Regions from separate parts of the Microbacterium sp. JZ70 genome, predicted to be linked through region 3. Evidence: riboswitches for the same ligand, from Rfam matches in the RefSeq annotation. Region 3 holds a riboswitch; each other region holds the start of a gene.
What was found. Region 3 has a riboswitch for thiamine pyrophosphate ahead of thiM (hydroxyethylthiazole kinase). Riboswitches for the same ligand answer to the same signal wherever they lie in the genome.
Positions count from the first base shown of each region.

Region 1 (2,257 bases), 940 kb from region 3:
CGTCTGGCCGATCGTGACCTCCTTCGCGGACAGGAGGTTCCAGTACTGCGTGCCCGTCGACCACAGCGAGCCGGTCTTCAGGCCGACCACGCCCTCGTCCCCGATGAGCGGGTTCGAGTTCTCGACGAGCCCCGCTCCCGGGAGCACGACGGAGTCCTCGGCCATGATGCTCGCGAGGACCGGATCCTCGAGCGCGATCTCGGCGAGGCGGATGAGCGAGCGCGCGTCGGCGGTGTTCGCCGGGTCGATGCCGCTCGGGTCGGCCACCGTGATGCCCGTGAGCTCGTGCTGCGCGAGCCAGGCCTGCGCATCGGCGAGCCAGGCCTCCTGCGTGCCCCACAGCTCGAGGACGAGCCGGTCGACGTAGTTGTTCGCCGAGCCGAGCATGACGCCCTGCAGCATCTCGTGCAGCGTGAGCGTGCCGCCCACGGGGACATCGAGCGACGACTCATCGGCCGTGAGATAGGCCCAGTACTCGTCGCTGTCGGCCTGCGTGAAGGCGTAGGACGGCCCATCCTGACCCAGCTCGAGGCCCTCGCGCTCGATGATCATGAGCGCGGTGATGATCTTCGTGATGCTCGCCATCGGCAGCGCCTCGTCGCTCGAGGCGATCGGGCCGCCGGGGCCGCCCTCCGCAGCGAGGGCGGCGATGCCGTCCTCCGGCCAGGTGACGGGGAACTCCTCGCCGATCGGCGTCTCGACGGTGAGATCCGAGATGGTGGGGGCGACGTTCGCGAGCGGCCACACCGCGCAGGACGCGACGTAGCCGAGGGCGAGCACGCCGAGAGTGACGGTCGGCCCGAGCCAGAACCGGCGGCGGGTGCGCGGCGGAAGGAGCGACGGCTCGACGGGCACGAGGCGGCTCGTGGGAAGCGCGCCGGCCGTGCGCGAGGCGGCGACGGCGTCGGGGTCGACCCAGCCGAGCGCCGTGAGCGCCGCAGCGGCGTCCTGCGACGGCGCGGTCTCCGCCGCAGGGATGTCGTCGATTGCCACCCGCATACGGTACCCGCTGCTCCTGCGAAGACGGGAAGCGGCTCGTGGGATGCGAGTAGAATCAGCCCACATCACACGGGAGTCCGCCGAGCCGGACTGAGAGGACGCGAGCCGCGCGTCGACCGTCGAACCTGATCCGGGTCATGCCGGCGAAGGAAGGAGAACGAATGTCCACGTCCGTTTCCGCAGGACAGACCGCGACCGGCCGCCGCTTCACGTGGCGGGTCGTCGACATCGTCGTCGCGAGCGTGATCGGCGTCGCGTGCGCGGTCGTGTTCCTCGTCTGGAACATCGCCTACGAGCTGCCGAGCACGCTGCTCAGCCCGCTCCTGCCCGGGCTCGGCGGCCTCGTCGCCGGCCCGTGGCTCATCGCGGGCGTGATCGGCGGACTCGTCGTCCGCAAGCCGGGCGCCGCGCTCTACACCGAGCTGCTCGCCGCCGTGATCTCGGCGCTCGTCGGCAACCAGTGGGGTCCGCTCACGATCGTCTCCGGCCTCGTGCAGGGCCTCGGCGCCGAGATCGTCCTCGCGATCTTCCTGTACCGCGCCTTCGGTCCCGTCGTCGCGGCGCTCGCGGGCGCTGCGGCGGGCCTCGCCTGCGGCATCAACGACATCGTCAACTGGTACGCGGGGGCTGACGCGGCCTTCACGGCCATCTACATCGCGTCGACGACGCTGTCGGGCGCCGTCATCGCCGGCCTCGGCGGCTGGGCGATCGTGCGCGCACTCGCGGCGACCGGAGCGCTCAGCCGCTTCGCCGCGGGGCGCGACGTCGCGCGACGCGTCTGACGTGACGGCCGCGGAGACCCGCCCCTGCGGCATCCTCGCCGAGGGGTGGGGATGGCGGTACGGCACGCGCCTGGCATGGGCGGCCCAGGACGTCACGCTGTCGATCCGGCCGGGGGAGCGCGTGCTGCTTCTCGGAGCGAGCGGATCGGGCAAGTCGACCGTGCTGCAGGCGCTCGCCGGCGTGCTCGGCGGCGAGGACGAGGGAGAGCAGGCGGGCCGTCTCCTCGTCGACGGCGCGCCGCCGGAGGCCGCACGCGGACGGACCGGGCTCGTGCAGCAGGACCCCGACGCACAGGCCGTGCTTGCGCGCGTCGGGGACGACGTCGCGTTCGGGTGCGAGAACCTCGGCGTCCCGCACGACGAGATCTGGTCGCGCGTGCAGGAGGCGCTCGCGATCGTCGGCCTCGACGTGCCGCTCGACCGCTCGACGTCCGCGCTGTCGGGCGGGCAGAAGCAGCGCCTCGCCCTCGCCGGTG
Region 1 covers NZ_CP096405.1:11,007-13,263, reverse strand. Annotated here, with positions in the region: gene M1D46_RS00065 (D-alanyl-D-alanine carboxypeptidase family protein) at 1-993, opposite strand, end outside; TPP riboswitch at 1,059-1,169, shown strand; gene M1D46_RS00060 (ECF transporter S component) at 1,161-1,781, shown strand; gene M1D46_RS00055 (ABC transporter ATP-binding protein) at 1,783-2,257, shown strand, end outside.
Region 1: another riboswitch for thiamine pyrophosphate. It lies ahead of M1D46_RS00060 (ECF transporter S component); the one in region 3 lies ahead of thiM (hydroxyethylthiazole kinase).

Region 2 (2,257 bases), 1.4 Mb from region 3:
TTCTCGCGATGGTGGGCGAGGCACCAGCCCGCCATGATCGAGCCGCCGCGCGAGACGATGCCCGTCACCCGCTCTGCCGTGAGCGGCACGTAGCGCAGCAGCACGCCCGCGTGGATCGTCATGTAGTCGACGCCCTGCTCGCACTGCTCGATCACGGTGTCGCGGAAGATCTCCCAGGTGAGGCGATGCGCCTGCCCGTCGACCTTCTCGAGCGCCTGGTAGATCGGGACCGTCCCGATCGGCACGGGCGCGTTCCGGATGATCCACTCGCGCGTTGTGTGGATGTCGTCGCCCGTGGAGAGGTCCATGACCGTGTCGGCGCCCCACGTCGTCGCCCACTGGAGCTTCTCGACCTCCTCGGCGATCGAGCTCGTGACGGCCGAGTTCCCGATGTTCGCGTTGATCTTGACGAGGAACGCCCGCCCGATGATCATGGGCTCGCTCTCGGGATGGTTGATGTTGCTCGGGATGATCGCGCGCCCCGCCGCGAGCTCCGAGCGGACGAGCTCGACGTCGCACCCCTCGCGCAGCGCGACGAACCGCATCTCGGGCGTGATGACGCCCTGCCGCGCGTAGTGCATCTGCGTCACGCGCCGGCCGGGACGTGCGCGGCGCGGGCGGGCGGACTCTCCCCGCCACTCCGCGGAGGCGGCGCCGCGCCGCGCGGCCGCACGGCCGTCGTCGTGGAGGTCGCGCGGGCGCCCGTCGTACTCCTCGACGTCGCCGCGTGCGGCGATCCAGTCGGCCCTCAGCGGCGGCAGCCCCCTCACCGGGTCGCTGCCCGGACCCGACGTCCGATAGGCCGTGAACGGCTCGTTCCGCTCGCCGTTCGGCGAGTCCGTGAGCGCGATGCGGGTGACCGGCACCCGGATCCCGTGCTCGTCGTCGTGCAGATATGCGAGCGAATGCGTCGCTTCCAGGGTGCGCAAAAGAGCTGCTCCTACTTCCTACGCCGGCATGACCCGAACAGGTTCGACGGTCGCGAGCAGCGTCAGCTCGTTCTCAGCCCCTGCTGGGACTCCCGTGTGGACCGGATCAGAGTAGCAGGGAGCCGCGGTCGCGCAAGTCGGCGGGTCAGAGCGCGTCGAGCAGCTCCCTCAGCCGGGCAGATTCCTCTTCGGGCATGGAGTAGCCGTGCTCGGTCGCGGGGTACTGTCCCGCGCGGACTTCCGCGACATAGCGCTCGACGCCGGCGATCATGTCCCCCCGCAGCTCCGCGTACCGCTTGACGAAGCGCGCCGCATGACCCCCGTATATGCCGAGAAGGTCATGGAATACGAGCACCTGGCCGTCGGTGGCGGGGCCCGCGCCGATGCCGATCACGGGGACGCTCATCCGGGGCATCAGGGCGTCCGTGACGTCGCTCGGGATCGCCTCGAAGACGATCGCGAAGCATCCGGCCTCCTGCAGCGCGAGTGCGCTCTCGCACACCGCGAGCGCGTCGTCGGCGGTCCGGCCCTGGGCACGGTATCCGCCGAGGGCGGTCGCCGTCTGCGGCGTGAGGCCGACGTGCCCCATGACGGGGATGCCCGCGCGGACGATGGCGCGCGCGCGATCGACCGACGTGCCGCCGCGCTCGATCTTGACCGCATCGCACCCCGTCTCCTTCACGAAGCGCTGCGCGGTCGCGACGGCGGTCTCGTCGGAGGCCTCGTACGAGCCGAAGGGCAGGTCCGCGACGAGCAGAGAACTCTGCAGGCCCCTGCGGACCGCGGCCGTGAGCATGATCATCTCGTCGACGGTGACGGGCACGGTGCTGTCGTATCCGAGCACCGTCATCGCGGCCGAGTCGCCCACGAGCACGACGTCGACGCCTGCCGCCTCTGCCACCTGCGCGCTGGGATGGTCGTAGGCGGTCACCATGGCGATGCGCTCGCCTGCGGCCTTGCGCGCGGCGAGGTCGGCCGGCGCGACGCGCGGGCGGGCCGCCGGCCGCGTGCTCATGCGCGCGCCGTCAGGAGACGGTCGACCGCGTCATCGACCTGGATGATGCCGTTGCCCCGGTCGACGTGCACGACGACGGGCTCGTACGTCTCGAGGTCCTTCTCGTCGTACTCGGCGTAGGAGACGACGATGATCGTGTCGCCCGCGTGCACGAGCCGGGCGGCAGCGCCGTTGACCTGCATGACCCCCGAGCCCCGCTCCCCCGCGATCGTGTACGTCTCGAAGCGCGCGCCGTTGTCGACGTCGAGCACGTGCACCTGCTCGTGCTCGAGGATGTCCGCCGCCTCGAGGAGATCGGGGTCGATCGTGATCG
Region 2 covers NZ_CP096405.1:516,376-518,632, forward strand. Annotated here, with positions in the region: gene thiC (phosphomethylpyrimidine synthase ThiC) at 1-929, opposite strand, end outside; TPP riboswitch at 928-1,035, opposite strand; gene panB (3-methyl-2-oxobutanoate hydroxymethyltransferase) at 1,075-1,944, opposite strand; gene panD (aspartate 1-decarboxylase) at 1,941-2,257, opposite strand, start outside.
Region 2: another riboswitch for thiamine pyrophosphate. It lies ahead of thiC (phosphomethylpyrimidine synthase ThiC); the one in region 3 lies ahead of thiM (hydroxyethylthiazole kinase).

Region 3 (2,257 bases):
ACGTCGCCCATCGAGGCGCCGGGGCCGTACCCGGCGACGGCGTCGAAGCTCCAGGGCCCCGCCGCGAGGTCGGTCGAGCACGTCGAGCCTGCGGCGCCGCCCGAGACGATCGCCTGGATCTCGTGATCGACGCTCGCGTCGCGGGCGGTGAGGGTGATGCTGGTCGCGGCCATGGGGACCCCTGTTCGTGTCGATTCGACTCTAAGTCGTCGACACCACTTTAAGTCAGGTTGACCACAAAGGCGAGCGGGGCTCCTCAGGCCGGTCCGAGCGGCCCGCGATCGGCGAGCTCGACCTCCGAGTTGTAGCGGTAAAGGCGCGCCGGGCGATGCTTGCCGGTGCGGAACGACTCGGTCGGGAGGAGCGCCTCGGAGCCCTCGAGGAGGCGGCGGAAGTTCGACGGGTCGAGGCGGCGCCCGAGCACGGCCTCGTAGACCTCCCGCAGCTCGGTCAGCGTGAACTCGTCGGGCAGGAGGCCGTGCGCGATCCGGCTGTAGCCGACCTTGTTGCGCAGCCGCCACACGGCGTAGTCGACGATCCGGTTGTGGTCGAAGGCGAGCGCCGGCAGGTCGTCCACGTCGAACCACTCGACGTTCTCCGGCGCGTCCTCCGCGGCGCGCTGCGCATCCACGAGGTCCGAGCGCAGGAGCGCCCAGTAGACGACCGACACGACGCGCGTGGGGGAGCGGTCGACGTCGCCGAAGGCGTAGAGCTGCTCGAGGTAGCTCGGGCTGAGCGCGGTCGTCTCGGCGAGCGTGCGGGCGGCGGCGTCGTCGAGCCCCTCCCGCTCGTCGAGCCATCCGCCCGGGAGCGCCCACGCGCCCTCGAACGGCTCCCGCGTGCGGCGCACGAGCGGGATCATGAGCGCGTCGGCCCCGGGCCGCGAGCGCAGCGAGAAGATCACGGTCGAGACGGCGACGCGGATGCCGGCGCTCTCGGTCGCGGAAGGGGAGGTCACCCTTCGAGCGTAGGCGACCCGGCGCGCGGGCCATCGCGGACCCGCTATGCTCGCTCGCAGTGACACGGGGTGTCCCCATCCGGGACTGAGATCACACCCGTATGCACCTGATCTCGTTAGGACGAGCGGAGGGATGTCGCTGATGAGTGACGCGCACCTGTCGGTATCCGATGGCCCCGGGGCCGTGCTGTCGAGACTGCGCGAGACCGCGCCGCTCGTGCAGTGCATCACGAACTCCGTGGTCGTGAACGTCACGGCCAACGCGCTGCTCGCGGTGGGCGCGGCGCCCGTGATGGCCGACATCCCCGAGGAGGCCGGGGAGTGCGCGGCGTTCGCGTCGGCGCTCCTGGTCAACCTCGGGACGCCGACCGCCGAGCAGCGCGCGGCGATGACCGCCGCGGTCGCCGCGGCACGCGCTTCCGGCACGCCGTGGGTCCTCGATCCCGTGGGCGTGGGCGCCCTCGGCCTGCGCACCGGCGTCGCGCGCGACCTGCTCGCGCACCGGCCGACCGTGATCCGCGGCAACGCCTCGGAGGTGCTCGCGCTCGCGGGCGCCGGCTCGGGCGGGCGCGGGGTCGATGCGGCCGACGAGGTCGATGCGGCGCTCGACGCCGCCCGCGCGCTCGCCGAGCGCACGGGCGCGGTCGTCGCGGTGTCGGGCGCGGTCGACGCGGTCACCGACGGCGCGCGCACGGAGCGCATCGCGGGCGGGAGCGCGCTCCTCACCCGCATGACGGGAGGCGGCTGCTCGCTCGGAGCGGTCGTGGCCGCCTGTGTCGCGGCGGCGGATGGCCCGGATGCCGCGTTCGCGGGCACGATCGCGGCGCACGCCGTCTACGCGGCCGCCTCCGAGCGCGCGGCGGCCGTCGCGACGGGCCCCGGCTCGTTCGCGGTGGCGTTCCTCGACGCGCTCGCGGAGGTGGATGCGGTCGACGTTTCCGCGCCCGAGCGCTTCGCGACGGAGGTGCCGGCATGACCGCGCGACCTCTCGACCTCTCCCTCTACCTCGTCGCGGACGCCGCGACGATCACCGGCCGCTCGCTCGTCGACGTCGTCGCCCAGGCGGTCGACGGAGGGGCATCGACCGTGCAGATCCGCGGCAAGGACCTGTCCGCCGCCGATCTCCTCGCCCTCGTCGAGGCCGCTGCCGCGCACACGCGCGGTCGTGCGACGCTGCTCGTGAACGACCGCGTCGACGTGTACCTCGCGGCACGGGCCGCGGGCGCCGCGGTCGACGGGGTGCACATCGGGCAGACCGACCTGCCGGCCGACCGCGTGCGCGGCCTCGTGGGCGACGAC
Region 3 covers NZ_CP096405.1:2,723,957-2,726,213, reverse strand. Annotated here, with positions in the region: gene nadA (quinolinate synthase NadA) at 1-173, opposite strand, end outside; gene M1D46_RS12625 (NUDIX hydrolase) at 257-862, opposite strand; TPP riboswitch at 1,014-1,109, shown strand; gene thiM (hydroxyethylthiazole kinase) at 1,101-1,934, shown strand; gene thiE (thiamine phosphate synthase) at 1,931-2,257, shown strand, end outside.